2 regions of the Streptomyces sp. NPDC058683 genome follow, and region 2 is predicted to be linked to the other one. Evidence: predicted binding sites of a transcription regulator. Region 2 holds the regulator's gene; the other holds the start of a gene.
The links. The regulator HrcA, encoded in region 2, represses chaperone genes, less so after heat shock. The targets are predictions, from matches to a motif close to TTNGCACTCNGNNNNNCNGAGTGCNAA.
Positions count from the first base shown of each region.

Region 1: a site for HrcA is predicted at 2,982-3,008, ahead of groES (co-chaperone GroES). Genes of this name have one in related genera too.

Region 1 covers NZ_JBHXSK010000018.1:96,620-107,691, forward strand. Annotated here, with positions in the region: gene ACFWXC_RS21265 (methyltransferase domain-containing protein) at 1-1,017, opposite strand, end outside; gene ACFWXC_RS21270 (polysaccharide deacetylase family protein) at 1,108-1,995, shown strand; gene ACFWXC_RS21275 (polysaccharide deacetylase family protein) at 1,992-2,795, shown strand; gene groES (co-chaperone GroES) at 3,155-3,463, shown strand; gene groL (chaperonin GroEL) at 3,581-5,206, shown strand; gene ACFWXC_RS21290 (SDR family NAD(P)-dependent oxidoreductase) at 5,424-6,197, opposite strand; gene ACFWXC_RS21295 (MOSC domain-containing protein) at 6,295-6,963, opposite strand; gene ACFWXC_RS21300 (LysR family transcriptional regulator) at 7,043-7,942, shown strand; gene ACFWXC_RS21305 (WhiB family transcriptional regulator) at 8,023-8,352, opposite strand; gene ACFWXC_RS21310 (response regulator transcription factor) at 8,734-9,345, shown strand; gene ACFWXC_RS21315 (sigma-70 family RNA polymerase sigma factor) at 9,623-10,210, shown strand; gene guaB (IMP dehydrogenase) at 10,375-11,072, shown strand, end outside.
Region 2 covers NZ_JBHXSK010000003.1:342,491-353,562, forward strand. Annotated here, with positions in the region: gene ACFWXC_RS05320 (ribonuclease Z) at 1-459, opposite strand, end outside; gene ACFWXC_RS05325 (histidine triad nucleotide-binding protein) at 466-819, opposite strand; gene ACFWXC_RS05330 (S41 family peptidase) at 977-4,258, opposite strand; gene ACFWXC_RS05335 (hypothetical protein) at 4,305-4,799, opposite strand; gene ACFWXC_RS05340 (VOC family protein) at 4,965-5,357, opposite strand; gene ACFWXC_RS05345 (16S rRNA (uracil(1498)-N(3))-methyltransferase) at 5,387-6,145, opposite strand; gene ACFWXC_RS05350 (nitronate monooxygenase) at 6,142-7,242, opposite strand; gene dnaJ (molecular chaperone DnaJ) at 7,386-8,522, opposite strand; gene hrcA (heat-inducible transcriptional repressor HrcA) at 8,523-9,539, opposite strand; gene ACFWXC_RS05365 (MBL fold metallo-hydrolase) at 9,704-10,435, shown strand; gene ACFWXC_RS05370 (DUF3097 domain-containing protein) at 10,470-11,072, shown strand, end outside.

The DNA.
Region 1 (11,072 bases), on a different contig from region 2:
CCCGCGCTCCCGCAGCAGCGCCTTCAGCTTCTTCACGTTGAAGGGGAGCCGGTCGGTGATCTCGTACGGCGTCGCCCAGGTGGTGGCGCGCAGTTCGTCGGCCGTGATGTACGCGATCGTCGGGTCGACGAGCCCGCCGTCCAGCTCCTCGGCCACCTCGGCGACCAGATGGGCGCGGATGACGGCGCCGTCGGGCTCGTACAGGTACCGCCCCACGGGACGGACCCGAGGATCGGGCAGGCCCCGGCCGAGCAGCGTGCGCGGGCCGGGCAGCAGGGTGGCGCGGACCGCCCCGGGCGCCGTCCCGAACCACAGCACCGCCTCCTTCACGTCGCCCGCGTCCGAGATCCACTCCGCCTCGGCATCCGCCGGGACCGCCTCGTGCGGGACGCCGGGGGCGATCTTCAGCGCGGCGGTGCGGGCCGCCCCGCGGGCCGCCTCGATCGCCCAGGACAGGGGCGGCGAGTAGGCCTCCGGGTCGAAGATGCGGCCGCGGCCGCCGCGCCGGGCCGGGTCGACGAACACGGCGTCGTAGCCGGCCGTGTCCACCTCCGTGACGTCCGCCTCCCGGACCTCGATCAGGCCGGCCAGCCCCAGCGCGTCGGCGTTCGCCCGCGCCGCGGCCGCCGTCACCGGGTCCCGGTCCACGGCGAGCACCCGGATCCCGGCCCGCGCGAGCGCGATCGCGTCGCCCCCGATCCCGCAGCACAGGTCGGCGACCGAGGTCACCCCGAGCGCCGTCAGCCGCTGGGCCCGGTACGAGGCGACGCTCGCCCGCGTCGACTGCTCGACCCCGTTCGGCGTGAAGAACATGCGGTCCGCGTCCGCCTCCCCGAACTTCGCCGCCGCCCGCTGCCGCAGCCGGGCCTGGGTGAGCGCCGCCGACACCAGTTCGGCGGGGTGCGTGCGGCGCAGCCGGGTGGCCACGGCGAGTTCGTCGGCGGGGGCGGTGCCGCGCACCTCGGCGAGGAGGGCGCGGCCCTCGGGGGAGAGGAGGGGGGCGAGGAGGTCGTTCACCGGGTCATTGTCGGCCAGTCGGTGGATGGTTCGCCTCCGGCGGCGGTGTCGGCGCCGGTTCCGGGGGAGGGCCTGGAAGGATCCGACGCCATGCGAGTAGTCGTACAAAATGACAAAAATGGGTTGAAGGCGGGTATGGCGGGCCTGCTGGCCGCGGCCGCCCTGATGTCCGGCTGCGCGGGGCCGGACACCGGCTCCACCGCCCGTCCCGCCGCCGGCCAGCAGCCGCACCGGGCGGCGCCCGCCCCCGACTCCCACGCCGCCCGGGTCGCCGCCGCCCGGCGCTGGGGCCTGGACGCGGTCCCGCTGCGGCCCCCGGCCCCGCCGAAGATGAAGCCGAGGATCACCGCGCGCGACGGCTTCGAGGTGGACGGGCAGGAGGAGGACGACCTGCCCCCGGTCTTCACCACGATCCCGACCAGGCAGAAGATCGTCTTCCTCACCATCGACGACGGCTGGAACAAGGACCCGCGGTTCCTCCGCATGATGAACGACCTGCGGATCCCCTACACCGCGTTCCTCAGCAACTACCTGGTCAAGGACGACTACGGCTTCTTCCGCACGATGCAGGCCGAGGGCCACACCCTGAACAACCACACCCTGACCCACCCGTATCTGCCGGGCCTGTCCTACGAGGAGCAGAGGGACGAGATCTGCGGCATGCAGGCGATCATGAAGAAGCAGTTCGGCAAGGCGCCGACGGTCTTCCGGCCGCCCTACGGCAACTACAACGGCGACACCCTGCGCGCCGCCAAGTCCTGCGGCATCAAGTACGCGCCGATCTGGGACGAGGAGGTGTTCGTCGACCACTGGGAGTACCGCGAGTGGGACCGCGGCCTGCACCCCGGTGACATCGTGCTCACGCACTTCCGGGGCAAGGACGACTGGGACGGCACGATGATCGACGACATGCGCCGCTTTCTGAACAAGGTCACCCGCGAGGGTTATGCGGTGGCGCGCCTGGAGGACTACCTGTGAGCCGGCCGAGGGCGGCGGCCGCGCTGCTGACCGCCGCCCTCCTCCTGGCGGGCTGCGCGCAGTCCGTCGACCCGATCGAACGGCTGGGCAAGAAGGCGGCCGACCGGGTACGGCCGCACGGCCCGGCCGGCGAACAGCTCTACCGCCACTGGGGCCTGACCGCCCCCCTCCTCCCGGCGCCGCACCCCCCGCTCCACCCGCTCGCCCTCCGCACGGCCCTCCCCCCGGTCGTCGACCACGTCCCCACCACCGACAAGGTCGTCTTCCTCACCTACGACGACGGCGCCGAGAAGGACCCCCGGTTCGTGGACATGGTCCGTGAACTGCGGCTCCCGGTGAGCATGTTCCTCACGGACAGCGTGGTCGGCCCCGGCTACGGCCACTTCGCCCGCCTCCAGGAGGTCGGCGCGAGCGTCCAGAACCACACCCTCGACCACCCGGCCATGCCCGGCCTGCCCTACGCCGGCCAGCGCGCCGAGATCTGCGGCCAGCAGGAGAAACTCAAGTCCCGCTTCGGCATCCGCCCCCGCCTCTTCCGCCCGCCCTACGGCACGTACGACACCACCACCCTGCACGCGGCGGCCGACTGCGGGGTGACGGCGGTGGTCCTGTGGCGCGCGGCGATGACGGCCGACGGGATCGCGTACCGCCGCGGTGAGAAGCAGCTGCGCCCCGGCGACATCGTCCTGGTCGGCCCGGACGAGGCCACGGGCCTGACCCTGCGCGAACGCACCACCCGCCTGCTCCGCCGGGTCCAGGAGAACGGCCTGACGGTGGGGCGGCTGGAGGACTACCTGTAGGACCGGCAGGCGCCGCATCCCGGCCCGTGCGGCGTTCGGTTCCCGGCCCGTCAGGCGTTCGAGTTCCCGGCCCGTGCGGCGTTCGGGGACGAGGCCGAAGGTGAAAGCGGGGGGGCGGGGGCGGCAGCCCCAGGGGCGTTCACCGCGGCCCCGGTCACCGTTTTTTCGGCGCCGCGCCGCAGGTAATTGGCACTCCGCTTGACCGAGTGCTAATCGCGGTCATAGTCTCGGCTCTGGCACTCGGCAGATGAGAGTGCCAACAACGCGACGGGCAGGTCCGGCACCCGCGACGACGGATCCACCTGGTCGCCACCTCAGACAGTTAACCCCGTGAGATCTCCGAAGGGGGAGGTCGGATCGTGACGACCACCAGCTCCAAGGTTGCCATCAAGCCGCTCGAGGACCGCATTGTGGTCCAGCCGCTCGACGCCGAGCAGACCACCGCCTCTGGCCTGGTCATCCCGGACACCGCGAAGGAGAAGCCCCAGGAGGGTGCTGTCCTCGCCGTGGGCCCGGGCCGTTTCGAGAACGGCGAGCGCCTGCCGCTCGACGTCAAGGTCGGCGACGTCGTGCTCTACAGCAAGTACGGCGGCACCGAGGTGAAGTACAACGGCGACGAGTACCTCGTCCTCTCGGCTCGCGACGTGCTCGCGATCATCGAGAAGTAGTCACCTCAAGCACATTCTGCTTTGAGCTGCGCCCCTGGCCCCCGCGACCTTATGAAGCCGGGCGCCGGGGGCGCGGCTCGTTTCACCCACGTTTTCCGAGAGGGCTGAACCGCTCCCATGGCGAAGATCCTGAAGTTCGACGAGGACGCCCGTCGCGCCCTCGAGCGCGGCGTCAACAAGCTTGCCGACACGGTCAAGGTGACGATCGGCCCCAAGGGCCGCAACGTCGTCATCGACAAGAAGTTCGGCGCACCCACCATCACCAACGACGGTGTCACCATCGCCCGCGAGGTCGAGCTCGACGACCCGTACGAGAACCTCGGCGCCCAGCTGGTGAAGGAGGTGGCGACCAAGACCAACGACATCGCGGGTGACGGTACGACCACCGCCACCGTGCTGGCCCAGGCGCTCGTCCGCGAGGGCCTGCGCAACGTCGCCGCCGGTGCCTCCCCGGCCGCCCTGAAGAAGGGCATCGACGCGGCCGTCGCCGCCGTCTCCGAGGAGCTGCTCGCCACCGCGCGCCCGATCGACGACAAGGCCGACATCGCGGCCGTCGCCGGTCTGTCCGCGCAGGACAGCCAGGTCGGCGAGCTCATCGCCGAGGCGATGGACAAGGTCGGCAAGGACGGTGTCATCACCGTCGAGGAGTCCAACACCTTCGGTCTGGAGCTGGACTTCACCGAGGGCATGGCCTTCGACAAGGGCTACCTGTCGCCGTACTTTGTGACGGACCAGGAGCGCATGGAGGCCGTCCTGGAGGACCCCTACATCCTCATCAACCAGGGCAAGGTCTCCTCCATCGCGGACCTGCTCCCGCTGCTCGAGAAGATCATCCAGGGCAACGCCTCCCGCCCGCTGCTGATCATCGCCGAGGACGTCGACGGCGAGGCGCTCTCCACCCTCGTCGTCAACAAGATCCGCGGCACCTTCAACGCGGTCGCGGTCAAGGCCCCCGGCTTCGGCGACCGCCGCAAGGCGATGCTGGAGGACCTGGCGGTCCTCACCGGCGCCACGGTCATCTCCGAGGAGGTCGGCCTCAAGCTCGACCAGGTCGGCCTGGACGTGCTGGGCTCCGCCCGCCGTGTCACGGTCACCAAGGACGACACCACGGTCGTCGACGGTGCCGGTGACTCCGGTGCCGTCACCGGCCGCGTCGCCCAGATCAAGGCCGAGATCGAGAACACGGACTCCGACTGGGACCGCGAGAAGCTCCAGGAGCGCCTCGCGAAGCTGGCCGGCGGCGTGTGCGTGATCAAGGTCGGCGCCGCCACCGAGGTGGAGCTGAAGGAGAAGAAGCACCGTCTGGAGGACGCCATCTCCGCGACCCGCGCCGCGGTCGAGGAGGGCATCGTCTCCGGTGGTGGCTCCGCGCTCGTCCACGCCGCGAAGGTGCTGGAGGGCGGCCTGGGCAAGACCGGCGACGAGGCCACCGGTGTCGCCGTGGTCCGCCGCGCGGTCGTCGAGCCGCTGCGCTGGATCGCCGAGAACGCCGGCCTGGAGGGCTACGTCATCACCTCCAAGGTCGCCGAGCTCGACAAGGGCCAGGGCTTCAACGCCGCCACCGGCGAGTACGGCGACCTGGTCAAGGCCGGCGTCATCGACCCGGTCAAGGTCACCCGCTCCGCCCTGGAGAACGCCGCCTCCATCGCCTCCCTCCTCCTGACGACCGAGACCCTGGTCGTCGAGAAGAAGGAAGAGGAGGAGCCGGCGGCCGCCGGTCACTCCCACGGCCACTCCCACTGAGGCAACGCCCCAGTAACCGAAGAAGCCCCCGTCCCCGGTCGTCCGCCGGGAACGGGGGCTTCGCCCCTCGCGGGTACTTCCTACTGTCGTACTGATTTCGCCCCTCGTCCTGTCTTTTCCGCCCTCGTCCCACCTTTTGGGCACCGGAGCGGTCCTCGCCGGCCACCGCCCGCTTCCCCCCGGGCCTGCGGCGCGACCCAGCCGGCCGTCACGGCCGTCACTGCGGCCCGTACTTGCGCCCCGTCTTCGAGGTGATCCCGCCCAGCAGCCCGCGCGGGGCCACCTTCGCCAGGCCGGTCAGCACCTTGTACCGCGGGTCCGGGATCGACAGCGTCTTGCCGCGCGCGAGGTCGGCGAGCGCCGCCTCGACCAGCTTGTCGGCGTCCAGCCACATCCAGTCCGGGATGTTGTCCGTGCCCATCCCGGCCCGCTGATGGAACTCGGTGCGCACGAAACCGGGCGCCAGCGCCATCAGACGGACGCCGGTCCCCGCCAGATCGCGCGCCGCGCCCTGGGTGAACTGCACCACCCACGCCTTCGACGCGCCGTAGGTGCCCCGGGGCACGAAGGCCGCCACCGAGGCCACGTTGACGACACCGCCGCGCCCGCGCTCCCGCATCGCCTCGGCCGCCGCCGAGGTCAGCCGCAGCACCGCCTCGCAGTGCACCTTGAGCATTCTCAGCTCGTCGGCCATGGAGACGTCCAGATAGCGGCCCTTGTTGCCGAAGCCGGCGTTGTTGATCAGCAGGTCGACCGGGTTCCGGCGGTCGCCGAGGCGGGCGGCGACCGACTCGATGCCGGTGTCCTCGGCGAGGTCGGCGGTGAGCACCTCCGCCTCGATGCCGTGCCGGTCGTGCAGCTCGGTCGCCTGTTCGCGCAGGCGTTGGGTGTCCCGCGCCACCAGGACGAGGTTGTGCCCGTCCGCCGCCAGCCGCCGCGCGAACGCGGCACCGATCCCCGCGGTCGATCCCGTAATCAGAGCCGTTGTCATGGCCCAAGGGTAGTTACCCGGACTGACGGCGTCCGCTGCGCGCACCAGCTCTCCCGATGGGTGAAGCGCTGGTGAACGGCTCGCGGGTGACGGCCGTTCAGTCCTGCTGCGCGGCCACGTACTTCCGGGCCAGTGCCAGCGCCTCCGGGTGCAGCGCCGCGCCCGCCGCGAGGAGCCGGGGCAGCAGCTCCCGCTCGGTGGTGGTCGCACGGAACTCCATCGCCGCCGTCACCCCGTGGGCCGGCCGGTGCACGATCTCGATCGGGTCGCCGGCCCGGATCTCACCCGGTTCGATCACCCGGAGGTAGGCACCGGACGCACCCTTCCGCGTGAACCTCTTCACCCATCCCCGCTCGCCCAGATGGCCCTGAAAAGTACGGCACGGGATGCGCCCGGAGGTGACCTCCAGTACGACCCCGGAGCCGATCCGCCAGCGCTCGCCGATCAGTGCATCCGACACGTTCAGCCCGTTTGTCGTGAGGTTCTCACCGAAACAGCCGTTCGGCAGCGGCCGGCCGAGCTCCTTCTCCCAGGCGTCCAGGTCCTCGCGCGCGTACGCGTACACCGCCTGGTCGTCGCCGCCGTGGTGGCGCAGCTCGCACACCGTGTCCCCGGCCAGTCCGCTGCCCGCGACCCCCTTCGGGCCGGGCGCCTGCACCCGCACCGGGCCGTCCACGGGGCGCTTGTCGATGCCGGTCACGCCGTCCTTCTGGTCCGTGTGGGGCGACGGCGTCGGGATTCCGAGGTTCACCGAGAGAAGCTCCATGGTCCGACGGTACGGGACCGCCCTCAAAGCGTCGACGCATTATGGGGCGTGCTGTCCAAGCCCGCCTTATGCTCGGGGGGTGATAGAGGCCCGTCATCTCCGCGTCCTGCGCGCCGTCGCCACCACCGGTTCCTTCTCGGCGGCGGGGCGCGAACTGGGCTGCACCCAGCCCGCCGTCAGCCAGCAGATGAAGGCCCTGGAGACCTCCGTGGGCACCCCGCTGCTGGTCCGCAACGGCCGCGAGATGCGCCTGACCCAGGCCGGCGAGGCCCTCGTCCGGCACGCCTCCGGGATCCTCGCCGGGCTCACCGCCGCCGAGGAGGAGGTCGCCGCGATCGCCGGCCTGCGCGCCGGCCGGGTTCGCCTGGTCTCCTTCCCGAGCGGCAGCTCCACCCTGGTCCCGACGGCACTGGCCGCCCTGCGCGCGGCCCACCCCGGCACCCGGGTCTCCCTGGAGGAGGCCGAGCCGCCGAAGTCCGTGGAGCTGCTGCGCGCCGGCGACTGCGACATCGCGCTGGCCTTCCGCTACGAGGGTGCGGCGGGCGCCGAGGAGTGGGACGACCTGGTGGTACGGCCGCTGCTGACGGACCGGCTGGTCGGCCTGGTGCCCGAACGGCACCGGCTCGCACACGCGGCGTCGGTCGCCCTCGGGGAACTCGCCGACGAACCCTGGATCGCGGGCTGCCCGCGCTGCCGGGGACAGCTCGTCCAGGCGTGCGAGAGCGCGGGCTTCACGCCCCGCATCGACTTCGCCACCGACGACTACCCGGCCGTGGTCGGCCTGGTCGGCGCCGGTCTGGGCGTCGCGGTGCTGCCCCAGCTGGCGATCGAGTCGGTACGTCCGAGAGGTGCGCGCACGGTGGCGCTGGAACCCGCGGTGGTGCGGGAGATCGTCGCCCTCACCCTGCCCGACCTGGCACAGGTGCCGGCGGTGGCGGCGACGCTGGAACAACTGCGCCGGGCGGCCCGGCGGGCCTGAGAAGGAGGGGGCGACGGGCGGCCCGCTCGGCAGCGGTTTGAAGAAACGTTCTTTCTGATATGCGGGAGGAATCGGCTCTTTCAGGTGTGCGGGAGGGAGTCGCCGCTGGTCGTCGATGCCGACACCAGCCTGTTGCGCGCCCGCCCCATGAGCTCTTCGCGCTCGTCCTCGGTCAGGCCGCCCCAGACGCCGTACGGCTCGCGGACCGCCAGCGCGTGCGCCGCGCACTCCGCGCGGACCGGGCACCTCATGCAGACCTCCTTGGCCGAGTTCTCACGGGCACTCCGAGCCGCCCCGCGCTCGCCCTCGGGATGGAAGAAGAGCGAGCTGTCGACCCCACGGCAGGCAGCCAGGAGCTGCCAGTCCCACAGGTCCGCGTTCGGTCCGGGAAGGCGGGAGAAATCTGCCATTACGTGACCCCTTGTAGCCGTTCTGGGCGGATACGGTGCCAACGACCGTACATCTCCGGTCTAGAGAGATGAAAATATGACTCATTGCGAATCTAGCCCCAGACACCGTGAAACGGGAAGAAAAAGGTCTAAATGGGGCATTGGATGTGATGAAAAGTTGAGGGTCTGACGTCCATGTCTGCACCGTGTCCGCCCCCTCACGTAGAGTGCCGAATACGGCACGCAGCCCCGTAACTCTTTCGAGTGACCGTCGTTGAGAGTGCGGAGGCGGTTGAAACAACAAGCGCTCGGGCAGGCGTCCGAGACGGTCGACCGCACAGGTGACGATTCCGTACCAGCCTGGAGGCTCAAGGTGACGCGCATCAGCTGCGGAGGGCGGTCATGACATCCGTCCTCGTCTGCGACGACTCCCCGCTTGCCCGAGAGGCGCTGCGCCGCGCGGTGGCGACCGTGCCCGGCGTCGAGCGCGTGACCACGGCGGCCAACGGCGAGGAAGTCCTCCGCCGCTGGGGCGCCGACCGCTCCGACCTGATCCTGATGGACGTGCGCATGCCCGGGCTGGGCGGTGTCGAGACCGTGCGCCGGCTGCTGTCGGCCGACCCGGGCGCGCGCATCATCATGCTCACGGTCGCCGAGGACCTGGACGGGGTGGCCCTGGCCGTCGCCGCCGGCGCCCGCGGCTACCTGCACAAGGACGCCTCGCGCGCGGAACTGCGCGCGACCGTCACCCAGGCGCTCGCCGACCCCACCTGGCGGCTGGCGCCCCGCCGTCTCCGCTCGGCCGAGATGGGCGCCGCGCCCACGCTCACCGCGCGTGAGATCCAGGTCCTGGAGGGCATGAGCCACGGCCGCTCCAACGCCGAGATCGGCCGCGAGCTGTTCCTCTCCGAGGACACCGTGAAGACCCATGCCCGGCGCCTGTTCAAGAAACTCGGCGCCTCCGACCGCGCCCACGCGGTGGCCCTCGGCTTCCGCTGGGGACTGGTCCGTTAGCAGGGCGGTGAGCTGCGCCGCAGCGGGACCGCGGACCGACCGGACGCCCCCGCCTACCCCATGGTGGGCGGGGTTCGCAAGGCGGATCGCCGGAGGCCCGCTGCTCGTTTCGGCGCCGATGCCGCATCCTTGAGGTGTGGAGTCTCTCGGGGACGAGTCGTTCGAGCGGAAGGGGAGGGCGCAAGGGATGAGTTCCGGCGCACCTGCTCATAACGCTTCGGTGCACAACGACGGACGCGGTGCCACACCGCCGACGGCCGCAGGGCACGATGGACCGATGCGCGACGACGAGGCGGTCACCGCCATAGGGACGATCGGCGCTCTCGTCCATCGCGCCGTCGACGGGGACGAGCAGGCCACGCACGACCTGCTCGCCCATGTCCACCCACTCGCGCTGCGCTACTGCCGTACGCGCCTGTCCCGCCTCCCGGGCGACGCCCGCCACTTCGTGGAGGACCTGGCCCAGGAGGTCTGCGTCGCGGTTCTCCTCGCGCTGCCCCGCTACCGCGACACCGGCCGCCCCTTCGAGGCCTTCGTCTTCGCCATCGCCTCCCACAAGGTCGCCGACCTCCAGCGGGCCGCGATGCGCCATCCGGGCTCCACGGCCGTCCCCTCCGACGAGATGCCGGAACGCCCCGACGACTCCCTCGGCCCCGAGGAGCGGGCGCTGCTCAGCAGCGACGCCGAATGGGCCAAGAAACTCCTGGCCAACCTCCCCGAGAACCAGCGCGAGCTCCTTCTCCTGCGCATCGCGGTGGGCCTCACCGCCGAGGAGACGGGTCAGATGTTGGGAATGTCACCGGGCGCGGTCCGGGTCGCCCAGCACCGGGCCCTGAGCCGGCTGCGCGCCCTGGCGGAGCAGTAGGCGGAGCAACGGCCGCACGGCCCCCGGCCCCCGATGAACAGGCGGCCGCACATTTCCGTACGAACATACGAGGCCTGAAGCTGAGTCGTACCGTGGAATTTGGGGCCTGTGCTTCCCGTTAGCATGGACATCCGCACCGTTCAAGGCCATTTGGGGAAGGTGTCATGACTGCCAACGTCGACGGAGTGCCCGGAAAATTCGCGACACTCGGGCTTACCTACGACGACGTGCTGCTGCTGCCGGGCGCATCCGAGGTGCTCCCAAACGCGGTCGACACCTCGTCCCGCATCTCCCGCAACGTCCGGGTCAACATCCCGCTGCTGTCGGCGGCGATGGACAAGGTGACCGAGTCCCGTATGGCGATCGCGATGGCCCGCCTCGGCGGCGTCGGCGTGCTGCACCGCAACCTGTCGGTCGAGGACCAGGTCAACCAGGTCGACCTGGTCAAGCGGTCCGAGTCCGGCATGGTCACCGACCCCATCACGGTGCGTCCGGAGGCGACGCTCGCCGAGGCCGACGCCCTGTGCGCCAAGTTCCGCATCAGCGGTGTGCCCGTCACCGACCCGGCCGGCAAGCTGCTCGGCATCGTCACCAACCGTGACATGGCCTTCGAGAGCGACCGCACCCGCCGCGTGCACGAGGTCATGACCCCGATGCCGCTGGTCACCGGCAAGGTCGGCATCTCCGGCACCGAGGCCATCCAGCTGCTGCGCAAGCACAAGATCGAGAAGCTGCCGCTGGTCGACGACGAGGGCGTCCTCAAGGGCCTGATCACGGTCAAGGACTTCGTCAAGGCCGAGAAGTACCCGAGCGCCGCCAAGGACGCCGAGGGCCGCCTGCTCGTCGGCGCCGCCGTCGGGGC
Region 2 (11,072 bases):
GGGCTCGACCAGCCGGTAGCCGTAGGACTCGACCGGGTGGGACAGCTTCCGGGCCTGGAGCGTGTACGACGGGGTGGCGGCAAGGTCGCCGTCCGCGTCGACCGGGGCCTCGGTGATGCCGACGGTCTCCCGGTAGGCGGTGGCGTACCGGAGCCGGTCGAAGAAGCGCTGCCCGGACTTCGGGTAGTGCGCGGTGACCGGGTGCGGGACCTTGTCGAGGTTGATGCGCTGGATGACCCCGGCGAGGCCGAGTGAGTGGTCGCCGTGGAAGTGGGTGACGCAGATCCGGTTGAGGTCGTGCGCGGCGACCCCGGCCCGCAGCATCTGCCGCTGGGTGCCCTCGCCGGGGTCGAAGAGGATGCCCTCGCCGTCCCAGCGCAGCAGGTAGCCGTTGTGGTTGCGGTGCCGGGTGGGAACCTGGCTGGCGGTGCCGAGGACCACCAGTTCACGGACGGACACGACGACCTACCCGGGCGGCCACTGCAGGCCGCGGCCGCCGATGACGTGCGCGTGGGCGTGCCAGACGGTCTGGCCGGCGCCGCTGCCGGTGTTGAAGACGATGCGGTAGCTGTCCAGCTTGTCCTCGTCGGCGACGGCCTGCGCCTCACGCAGTATGTCGGCGGCGACGGCGGGTTCGCCTGCGGCGAGCTCGGCCGCGTTCTTGTAGTGGGCCTTGGGGATCACCAGGACGTGGGTGGGCGCCTGGGGGTTTATGTCCCGGAAGGCGACGGTGGTGTCGGTCTCCCGGACGATCGTCGCGGGGACGTGACCTGCGACGATCTTGCAGAACAGGCAGTCGTCCTGGGGTTCCCCGGCCATGTCTTCTCCTCGCCCGGTGATTCAGCGCCCGGTGATCAGTTCCGGGGGCATCGTATCGTCGTCGGGTGCGGGTCCGGTGGGGGCTTGTCGCGCCCACGCGGCGGAGCCGCACACCGGCACGGCCCCGCGCCCCTTTGGTCGGACCCGGCCCCCCTCCTTACATCGGCAGCGTCGGCGGCACCTTCGCAGGCGTCGTCTCCAATGCCTCCAGCGCTATCCGTACCGCCTCGTCCAGTTGCGGGTCCCGGCCCGCGGCCCAGTCCTGCGGGGTCTGCACGACCTCCACGTCGGGGTCGACGCCGTGGTTCTCCACCCCCCAGCCGTAACCCTCCAGCCAGAACGCGTACTTGGGCTGGGTGACCAGCGTGCCGTCGACCAGGCGGTAGCGGCTGTCGATGCCGATCACACCGCCCCAGGTGCGGGTGCCGACCACCGGGCCGATGCCCAGCGCCTTGATCGCCGCGTTGACGATGTCCCCGTCCGAGCCGGAGAACTCGTTCGCGACCACGACCACCGGGCCCCGGGGCGCGTCCTTCGGGTAGCTGAACGGGCGCATGCCGCGCGGCAGGTCCCAGCCGACGATCCGCCGGGCCAGTTTCTCCACGACGAGCTGCGAGGTGTGCCCGCCGCGGTTCTCGCGGACGTCCACGACGATGCCCTCGCGGGCCATCTCCACACTCAGGTCGCGGTGGATCTGGGCCCAGCCCGGTGCCTGCATGTCGGGCACGTGGAGGTAGCCGAGGCGGCCGCCGGAGAGTTCGTGCACATGGGCCCGCCGGTCGGCCACCCACGCGTGGTAGCGCAGCGGTTCCTCGTCCGCGACCGGGACGACGACGGGGTGGCGCAGTTCGCCGCCGCCCGCGGGGGACACGGTCAGCTCGACGGCCTTGCCGGCGGTGCCGACGAGGAGGGGGCCGGGTCCGGTCACCGGGTCGACGGAACGGCCGGCGACGGCCACGATCGCGTCGCCGGGGCGTACCGCGACGCCGGGTGCGGCGAGCGGGGAGCGGGCGCCGGGGTCGGAGGTCTCGGCGGGCAGGATCCGGTCGATGCGCCAACTGCCGTCCGGGTGCCGTGAGATGTCGGCGCCGAGCAGGCCCTGGCGGGCGCCGCGGCCGTAGCCGCCGTTCGGGGTGACGTAGGCGTGCGAGGTGCCGAGTTCGCCCTGGACCTCCCAGAGCAGGTCGACCAGGTCGTCGTGGGTGGCGACGTGGTCGACGAGCGGGCGGTAGCGGTCCAGGACGCCGTTCCAGTCGACGCCGCCGAGGTCCGGCCGCCAGAACTGGTCCCGCATGACGCGGCCGGTCTCGTCGAACATCTGCCGCCACTCGGCGGCCGGTTCGACGGTCTGCCGGACCCGGGACAGGTCCACGGTGATGTTGGTGTCGCTGTCGTCGTCGTTCGAGGCACGACGGTCGCTGGGTACGACCTTGAGCTTGCCGTCGGCCCACAGCAGGACGCGTTTGCCGTCGCCGCTGACCTCGAAGTGGTCGGCGTCGGAGGCGAGGTACTCGATGCGCTGCTGGGCGAGGTCGTAGCGTTCCAGCTCGGTCTTGGGGTCGGGGTCCTCGGGGTGGGCGCGGGAGGCGCCGAGCACGCCGCGCACCGGGTGGCGCAGCCACAGGACGCCGTCCTTGGCGGCGCGCAGCCCGGAGTAGCGGCCGGCCTCGACGGGGAAGGGCACGATCCGGTCGGCGAGACCCTCCAGGTCGATCCGGGTGGCCGGGGTGCCCTCGGCGTCCGGGGTCTCGTCCTTGTCGGGGGTCTCGAAGGGGCGGCCGTGCCGCTGCGGGCCGAACGGCGAGGGGGTGGTCGCGGCCAGCGTGATCAGGTGCGGGCGGTCGCCGACCACGAAGGCCAGGTCGAAGACGTGCTCGTCGTAGACCGGGTCGAAGGAGCGGGTGGAGAGGAAGGCGAGGTGTTTGCCGTCGCGGGTGAAGACGGGGTCGTAGTCCTGGAAGCGCAGCGGGGTCGCCTCGGTGACGGTGAGGTCGGTGGTGTGGGCGACCCGGAGCTGGGTGAGCCCGCCGGCCCCGGGGTGGGACCAGGCCAGCCAGCCGGAGTCGGGCGAGAACGCCAGCCCGGAGACGTCGCCGTCCTCGCTGCGGTCGACCTCGCGGACCTCGCCGCTCTCGCGTTCGACGAGGAGCAGCCGTCCGTCGTGCGCGGCGACCGCGACCCGGCCGCCGTCGGGGGCGACGGCGAGGTCCAGGACCCGGCCGAGCTGCCCGGCGGCGAGCCGGCGCGGGGTGGAGCCGGGCACGGGACCGGTGGCGGGGGCGAACTCCAGGGCGTCGTCGCCCTCGGCGTCCGTCACCCACACCACCCACTCCTCCGTGTCCGCACGGAAGGTGACGGGCAGCCGGGCGCGCACCCCGGGCTGGGCGGCCAGCGCGCGGGCCGGCCCCGAGCGGTGGGTCACCCAGTGCACGCCGCCGCGCACCAGGACGGCGCTGCCGCGCGCGGTGTGGTCGGGCGAGGCGGAGCTGAACCAGCGGGCCGCGTTGACCGGGCGCGGCTGCCGGTCCACCCGGGACCCGCCGAGCCGGATGTCCAGCCGGCGGGGCTCGGCGCCCTCCAGGTCGTCCAGGAGCCAGAGTTCACCGGCCGAGGCGTAGACGACCCGGGTGCCGTCACCGGCCGCGTGCCGGGCGTAGAAGCCTCCCCCACTCTCGGCTTCTCCCCCACTCTCGGCTTCGCTCGAGCGGGGGGACCCCCATGAGCGGGAGGTGCCCCCATGCGGGGTGTGCCGGCGCAGGTCGGAGCCGTCGGCGAGGGAGGAGTAGAGCGCGCCCGTTCCCTCGTGGTCGGAGAGGAAGGCGATCCGGTCGCCGGCCCACACCGGGTATTCGAGGTTCCCGTCCAGCTCCTCGTGCAGCCGTACGAACTCCCCGGACCCTTCGCGATCGATCCACAGCTTCCCCGCCGTACCGCCCCGGTACCGCTTCCACCAGGCCGCCTCCCGGCCCATCGGCGCGGACAGCAGCACGGTGTGCGGCCCGAAGGCGACATGGCCGACCGGGCCGTACGGCAGGACGGTGGACGGCCCGCCGTCGAGCGGGACGGTGCGGGCCCAGCTGCGCCGGAGGCTGGACTGGCCGTAGGTGCTGATCGCGAGGACCTGCCCGTCGGCGGTCCAGCCGCGCACCTGGGTGCGGGAACTCCCCCAGTGCGTCAGGCGTTCGCTGCTGCCGCCCTCCACCGGGGCCGTGTGCACCTCGGGGGCGCCGTCGCGGGTGGAGGTCCAGGCCACCGTGGTCCCGTCGGGCGAGATGCGCGGCAGCGTCACGGGGACGTTGTCGGCGCTGACCCGCCAGGCCCGGCCGCCGTCCAGGGGCGCGAGCCACACGTCGTCCTCGGCGGTGAAGGCGACCAGGTCGCCGTGGACATGGGGAAATCGGAGGTAGGACCGCGGTCCTGTCGCTGCACCCTGAGTCACCCGCTCAGCCTATGCATCGCGGCACGATTACGGTGGCCGATTTCGATCACTTGCCCTGCACCGGCGAGCACTTGGGGTCGCTCTGGCACCAGACGGTCTTCGTCACGGTCACGGTGGGGCCCGGCTGCTGCCCGTAGGTGGGCGGCCGGTAGGTGCTGTACGCCGGTCCGGGCGTGGCGTCGCAGTTGCCGAGGCCCTTCACCCGGAACCACTCCTTGCCGCCCACCTTCGCGACGAGGTTCCCGCGCACACAGGCGCCGCTGACCGCCTTGGTGACCCGCCCGGTGACGGTGATGTCCCGGCCGTCCTTGGTCCTGCCCCGGCAGTCCACGGAGACGACGGTGGTCTCGGACGCCGAGGGCGTCTTCGGGGCCGACGAGCCGTAGTTGCCGGTGCAGGTGAGCCAGCTGACGTCGACGTGCTGCCGTTCCAGCTCGGCGGTGGCGGTCCGGTCGGTGGTGTACGCGACGGTCGCGGAGTTCAGGTCGGTCGGCTGACAGCCCACCACACCGCCCACGGCGACCACCGCGAGCCCCGCCACGGCCGCCGCCCTGGTCACGCGCGACCGGCGCGTCACGCGCGGTCGGCGCCAAATCGGCCTCAATGCCCCCATGGAGGGCAGCCTGCCACCGTCGACTCCGTGACGGTAGAGGGCATACGGCCACTCACGTGTTCGGAGAGGTCCCCCTGGCGGCCGACGGGCTCCTCAGGTGCGCAGCAGCAGCCACTCCTGGAGTTCCACCAGGTTGCCCTCCGGGTCCTTGAGGTGGGCGACGCGCATGCGTTCCGTCATCGGCATCGGCCCGTGCACCAGGACCGCGCCCCGGGCGGCGATCTGCTCGCAGTAGGCGTCCAGGTCGTCGACGCGCAGCACCACCAGCGAACGGTGCCCGGTCGCGGTGTCCCCCAGCTCGCCCAGCACCTCGGCCATCATGGCCCGGTCCTGGAGGGCTATCCCCGCCGACCCGGCGTGCGGGCTGAACTTCTCGTACGGTCCCTCGCTCGCCCCCGACTGCGGCTTCAGCCCGAGCACCTCGGCGTAGAAGCGGTAGCAGGCGGCGAAGTCGGAGACCAGGAGCCGGACTTGGGCGAGTTCCACGGCGCGTTCCCCCTGTGGTGTCGTACGGGTCAGGACCAGCGGCCGGTGCGGCCCAGCAGCAGGGCCGCGGCCGCGGTGCCGGCGGTCGATGTGCGCATCACGGTAGGCCCCAGGGTGTACGCCTTCGCGCCCGCCTCCTCGAAGAGCGCCAGCTCGTCCCGGGCGACGCCCCCTTCGGGCCCGACGACCAGCACGATCTCACCCTCGGCGGGCAGCCGGGCCGCGGCGAGCGGGTCACTGCCGTGCTCGAAGTCGGAGTGGAGCACCGCGGCCAGGTCGGCTCCGGCGAGCAGTGCGGCGACCTGCTTGGTGGTCGCCGCGTCCGCGATCTCCGGGAAGCGCACCCGGCGGGACTGCTTGCCGGCCTCGCGGGCGGTGGCCCGCCACTTCGCGAGGGACTTCAGGCCCCGGTCGCCCTTCCACTGGGTGATGCAGCGGGCGGCCTGCCAGGGCACGATCGCGTCGACGCCGACCTCGGTCATGGTCTCCACGGCGACCTCACCGCGGTCGCCCTTGGGGAGGGCCTGGACGACGGTGATGCGGGGGCTCGGCCCGGGCTCCTCGAAGACGCTCTCCAGGCCCGTCACCACCAGCCGGTCCTTGCCCTCGGCGGCCCGTACGACGCCCTCCGCCCAGCGTCCGCGCCCGTCGGTGAGGATGACGTCCTCGCCGGGCTGCAGCCGCTTCACGGAGACGGCGTGCCGTCCCTCGGGGCCGTCCAGGACGACCTCGCCGCCCAAGTGGTCGGGCACCACGAGCGGGTCGAGCACGAACACCGGGGCGGTCATCGCCCCTCCCCCTCGTACCCCTCGTATCCTTCGCCCTTGGCCGACAACGCTGTCGACGCGGCGGCGAGTTCCGCCGCGAGGGTCTCCACCAGCTGCCCGGCGGGCAGCGGGCGGGCCAGCCGGTGGCCCTGCCCGGCCCACAGGGCCATGCCCTGCGCGTCCCCGGCCTTGGCGGCGGCCTTGCGCAGCGGGGAGGTGAGGTGGTGGACCTCCGGGTAGGCGGCGGGCGCGTACGGGCCGTGCTCGCGCATGAAGCGGTTGACCAGGCCCCGGGCGGGCCGCCCGGAGAACGCCCGGGTCAGTTCGGTCCGGATGAACAGCGGGTCGGTCAGCGCCCGCTTGTGGAGGTCGGTGGCGCCGGACTCGGGGGTGGCGAGGAAGGCCGTACCCAGCTGGGCGGCGCTCGCACCCGCGGCCAGCACGGCGGCGATCTGGCTGCCGCGCATGATGCCGCCGGCGGCGACGACGGGAATCCGCACCGTCTCCCGTATCTGGGCGATCAGCGACAGCAGTCCGATCCCGGAGCCCTCGTTCTCCTGCACGTCGCGGTGGGTGCCCTGGTGACCGCCGGCCTCCACGCCCTGTGCGATCACCGCGTCCGCCCCGGCCCGCTCGGCGGCGACAGCCTCCTCGGCGGTGGTCGCGGTGACGAGGGTGAAGGTTCCTGCCCGCCGGAGGGAGTCGAGGACGTCCTGGCCGGGGACGCCGAAGTGGAACGAGGCCGCGGCCACCGGGTTGTCGAGCAGCACGGCCAGCTTGGCCTCGTACCCGTCGTCCCGGCCGCTGTCGGGGTCGCCGAGCTCGGTCTTGTACCAGGCGGCCTCACCGGCCAGCTGATGCGCGTAGACCTCCACGGCGCCGGTCTCGGCGTACTCCGTCTGCGGCATGAAGAGGTTCACCCCGAAGGGGCGGCCGGTCAGCCCGCGCAGCTGCTTGATCTCCTGGTACATCCCGTCGGCGGTCTTGTACCCGGCGGCCAGGAACCCCAGCCCGCCCGCCTCGGACACGGCGGCGGCGAGCTGCGGCACGGAGACCCCGCCCGCCATGGGGGCCTGCACGATCGGAAGGGGGAGGAGATCGGTCAGTGCGGAGGACATGACGGCATGTTGTCACGTCCTCCGAACAAGACCGAATCGGGCCGTCCCTCTGGCACATGCCAGATATGTCCGGGCCGAGGGGCGGCGCCCGTACGGCGGCCCCTCAGCCCCCGCGCGGCGCCCCGCCGGCGCCCGCCGACGGGTCAGCGCCCGTTGAACGCGTCCTTCAGCCGGCTGAAGAGTCCCTGCTGACCCGGCTGGAACTGCCCCGTCGGCCGTTCCTCGCCGCGCAGCTTCGCCAGCTCGCGCAGCAGCCGCTCCTGCTCGGGGTCGAGCTTGGTCGGGGTCGTCACCTCGACGTGGACGATGAGATCGCCGCGCCCGCCGCCGCGCAGATGCGTGACGCCACGGGTGTGCAGCGGGATCGACTGCCCGGACTGCGTGCCCGGCCGGATGTCGACCTCCTCCATCCCGTCCAGCGTCTCCAGCGGCACCTTCGTACCGAGCGAGGCCGCCGTCATCGGGATGGTCACCGTGCAGTGCAGGTCGTCGCCGCGCCGCTGGAACGTGGAGTGCGGCAGCTCGTGGATCTCGACGTACAGGTCACCGGCGGGACCACCGCCGGGCCCGACCTCGCCCTCGCCGGCGAGCTGGATCCGGGTGCCGTTGTCGACACCGGCCGGGATCTTCACGGTCAGCGTCCGCCGCGACCGCACCCGCCCGTCACCGGCGCACTCGGGACACGGCGTCGGCACGACCGTGCCGAAGCCCTGGCACTGCGGGCAGGGCCGCGAGGTCATGACCTGGCCCAGGAAGGACCGGGTGACCTGCGAGACCTCACCGCGACCGCGGCACATGTCACACGTCTGCGCGGAGGTGCCCGGCGCCGCGCCCTCACCGTTGCAGGTGTTGCAGACGATCGCCGTGTCGACCTGGATGTCCTTGGTCGTGCCGAAGGCCGCCTCGTCGAGCTCGACCTCGATCCGGATCATGGCGTCCTGGCCGCGCCGGGTCCGCGAGCGCGGACCGCGCTGCGACGCGGTACCGAAGAACGCGTCCATGATGTCCGAGAAGTTCCCGAAGCCACCGGCCCCGAAGCCGCCCGCGCCCGCGCCGCCGCTCTGCGAGAGCGGATCGCCGCCGAGGTCGTAGACCTGCTTCTTCTGCGGGTCGGAGAGCACCTCGTAGGCGGCGTTGATCTCCTTGAACCGCTCCTGGGTCTTCGGATCCGGGTTGACGTCCGGGTGCAGCTCGCGCGCGAGCCGACGGAAGGCCTTCTTGATCTCTTCCTGCGACGCGTCGCGGCGCACGCCGAGAACGGCGTAGTAGTCCGTGGCCACTTACGACTCCGCCAGGATCTGTCCGACGTACCGTGCCACCGCTCGTACCGCTCCCATCGTTCCCGGGTAATCCATGCGGGTCGGTCCGACCACGCCGAGCTTGGCGACTGCCTCGCCGCCCGAACCGTAGCCGACCGACACCACGGACGTGGAGTTGAGTCCCTCGTAGGCGTTCTCGTGACCGATGCGTACGGTCATGCCCGAATCCCCCGCCTCGCCCATGAGCTTGAGGAGGACGACATGCTCCTCCAGGGCCTCCAGGACGGGCCGGATCATGAGGGGAAAATCATGTCCGAAGCGGGTGAGATTGGCGGTGCCGCCGATCATCAGCCGCTCCTCGTTCTCCTCGACGAGCGTCTCCAGCAGGGTGGAGAGCAGCGCCGAGACGGTGCCGCGGTCCTCGGCCTCGAAGGCGTCCGGCAGATCCTCCACCAGCCGGGGCACGTCCGAGAACCGGCGACCGGCGACCCGGCTGTTGAGCCGCGCCCGCAGATCCGCCACCGACGTCTCCCCGATGGGCGCCGGGCAGTCGACCATCCGCTGCTCGACCCGCCCGGTGTCGGTGATCAGCACCAGCATCAGCCGGGCCGGCGCGAGCGAGAGCAGCTCCACGTGCCGCACGGTGGACCGTGTCAGCGACGGGTACTGCACGACCGCGACCTGCCGCGTCAGCTGCGCCAGCAGCCGCACCGTCCGCGCCACGACGTCGTCGAGGTCGACGGCGCCGTCGAGGAAGTTCTGGATGGCCCGCCGCTCGGGCGCGCTCATCGGCTTGACGCCGGCCAGCTTGTCGACGAACAGCCGGTAGCCCTTGTCGGTGGGGATCCGCCCGGCGCTGGTGTGCGGCTGGGCGATGAACCCCTCGTCCTCCAGGGCGGCCATGTCGTTGCGCACGGTCGCCGGGGAGACCCCGAGGTTGTGCCGCTCGGTCAGCGCCTTCGACCCCACCGGCTCCTCGGTGCCGACGTAATCCTGGACAATGGCGCGCAATACCTGAAGCCTGCGTTCACTCAGCATCCGGCGCCACACCTCCAGAAAGTCGTCCCCGCGGCCTTTCGGGCCTTTTCGCCTGGCACTCTGCGAACGCGAGTGCCAGCGTCCCCGGCCCAGTGTACGGCCGCCGGGTACCGACTGGGCAAGGTCGGTGAGGACCCGGGGCGTTCTGCCGTTAGCGTCGTGGTGTGACGGTGACTTGGGAAGAGCTGGGCTGGGAACGGGTGGCCGAGGGGGTCGGCCGGTGCCGGCTGCCGGGCTGGGACTGCACGGCCGGGCTGGTCCTCGGGGCGGGCCCGGTCCTGATGGTGGACGCCGGGTCGAGCCTGGCGGAGGGCGCGCGGTTGCGTACGCAGGCGCAGCGGCTGGCCGGACGCCGTGTGACCCATCTCGCGCTCACCCACCCCCACTTCGACCACGTCTTCGGCACCCCGGCGTTCGCGGGCGCGGACGTGCACACGGCGGCGGGCGCCGAGGACGTCTTCGCGCACGGCCGCGAGGCGCTCCGCCTGGACGCGATCCGCAACGGCCTCCCGGCCCCGGAGGCCGAGGAGGCGGCCGACGCGCTGCCCCTGCCCCGCCGTCCGGTCTGTGGCGAGTGGACCCTCGACCTCGGCGACGGCCGCCGGGCCCTGCTGGCCGACGTGGGCCCCGGCCACACCTCCCACGACCTCGCGGTCCTCGTCCCCGGCGTCCCCGGCGACCGGGCGGTGGTGTTCTGCGGCGACCTGGTGGAGGAGTCCGGCGACCCCCAGGCCGGCCCCGACGCCGTACCGTCCCACTGGCCGGCCGCCCTGGACCGGCTGCTGTCCCTCGGCGGCGAGAACGCCCTGTACGTGCCCGGTCACGGAGCGGTGGTGGACGCGGAGTTCGTACGACGCCAACGCGACGCCCTGGCCGCCCGTTTCGGCGTGTCGTGACCACGCCGCCGCCGCTTCTCCTATCGTCATCCGAATGCGCCAGTACTCCGCCGACCTGACCCCGCCGTGGAAGAAGCCGAAACCGGCGCCGGAGGTGGCCGCCGAACCCGGCCTGGTCGTCGAGGAACCCGGCACCGGATTCTGCGGCGCGGTGATCCGCTGCGAGGCGGGCACGGTGACACTGGAGGACCGCTTCGGCAAACACCGCGTCTTCCCGCTGGAGCCGCGGGGCTTCCTCCTGGAGGGCCGGGCGGTCACCCTCGTACGCCCCACGTCGGCCGCCCCCGCACGCCCCGCCCGTACCGCCTCCGGCTCGGTCGCCGTGCCCGGCGCACGCGCGCGCGTGGCCCGCGCGGGCCGCATCTACGTCGAGGGCCGCCACGACGCGGAACTGGTCGAGAAGGTCTGGGGCGACGACCTGCGCATCGAGGGCGTGGTCGTGGAGTACCTGGAGGGCGTGGACGACCTGCCGTCGATCGTGGCCGAATTCGCACCGGGCCCGGACGCGCGCCTCGGTGTCCTGGTGGACCACCTGCTCCCCGGCACGAAGGAGTGGCGGATCGCCCAGTCGGTCACCAGCGCGCACGCCCTGGTGGTCGGCCACCCGTACATCGACATCTGGGAGGCGGTGAAGCCC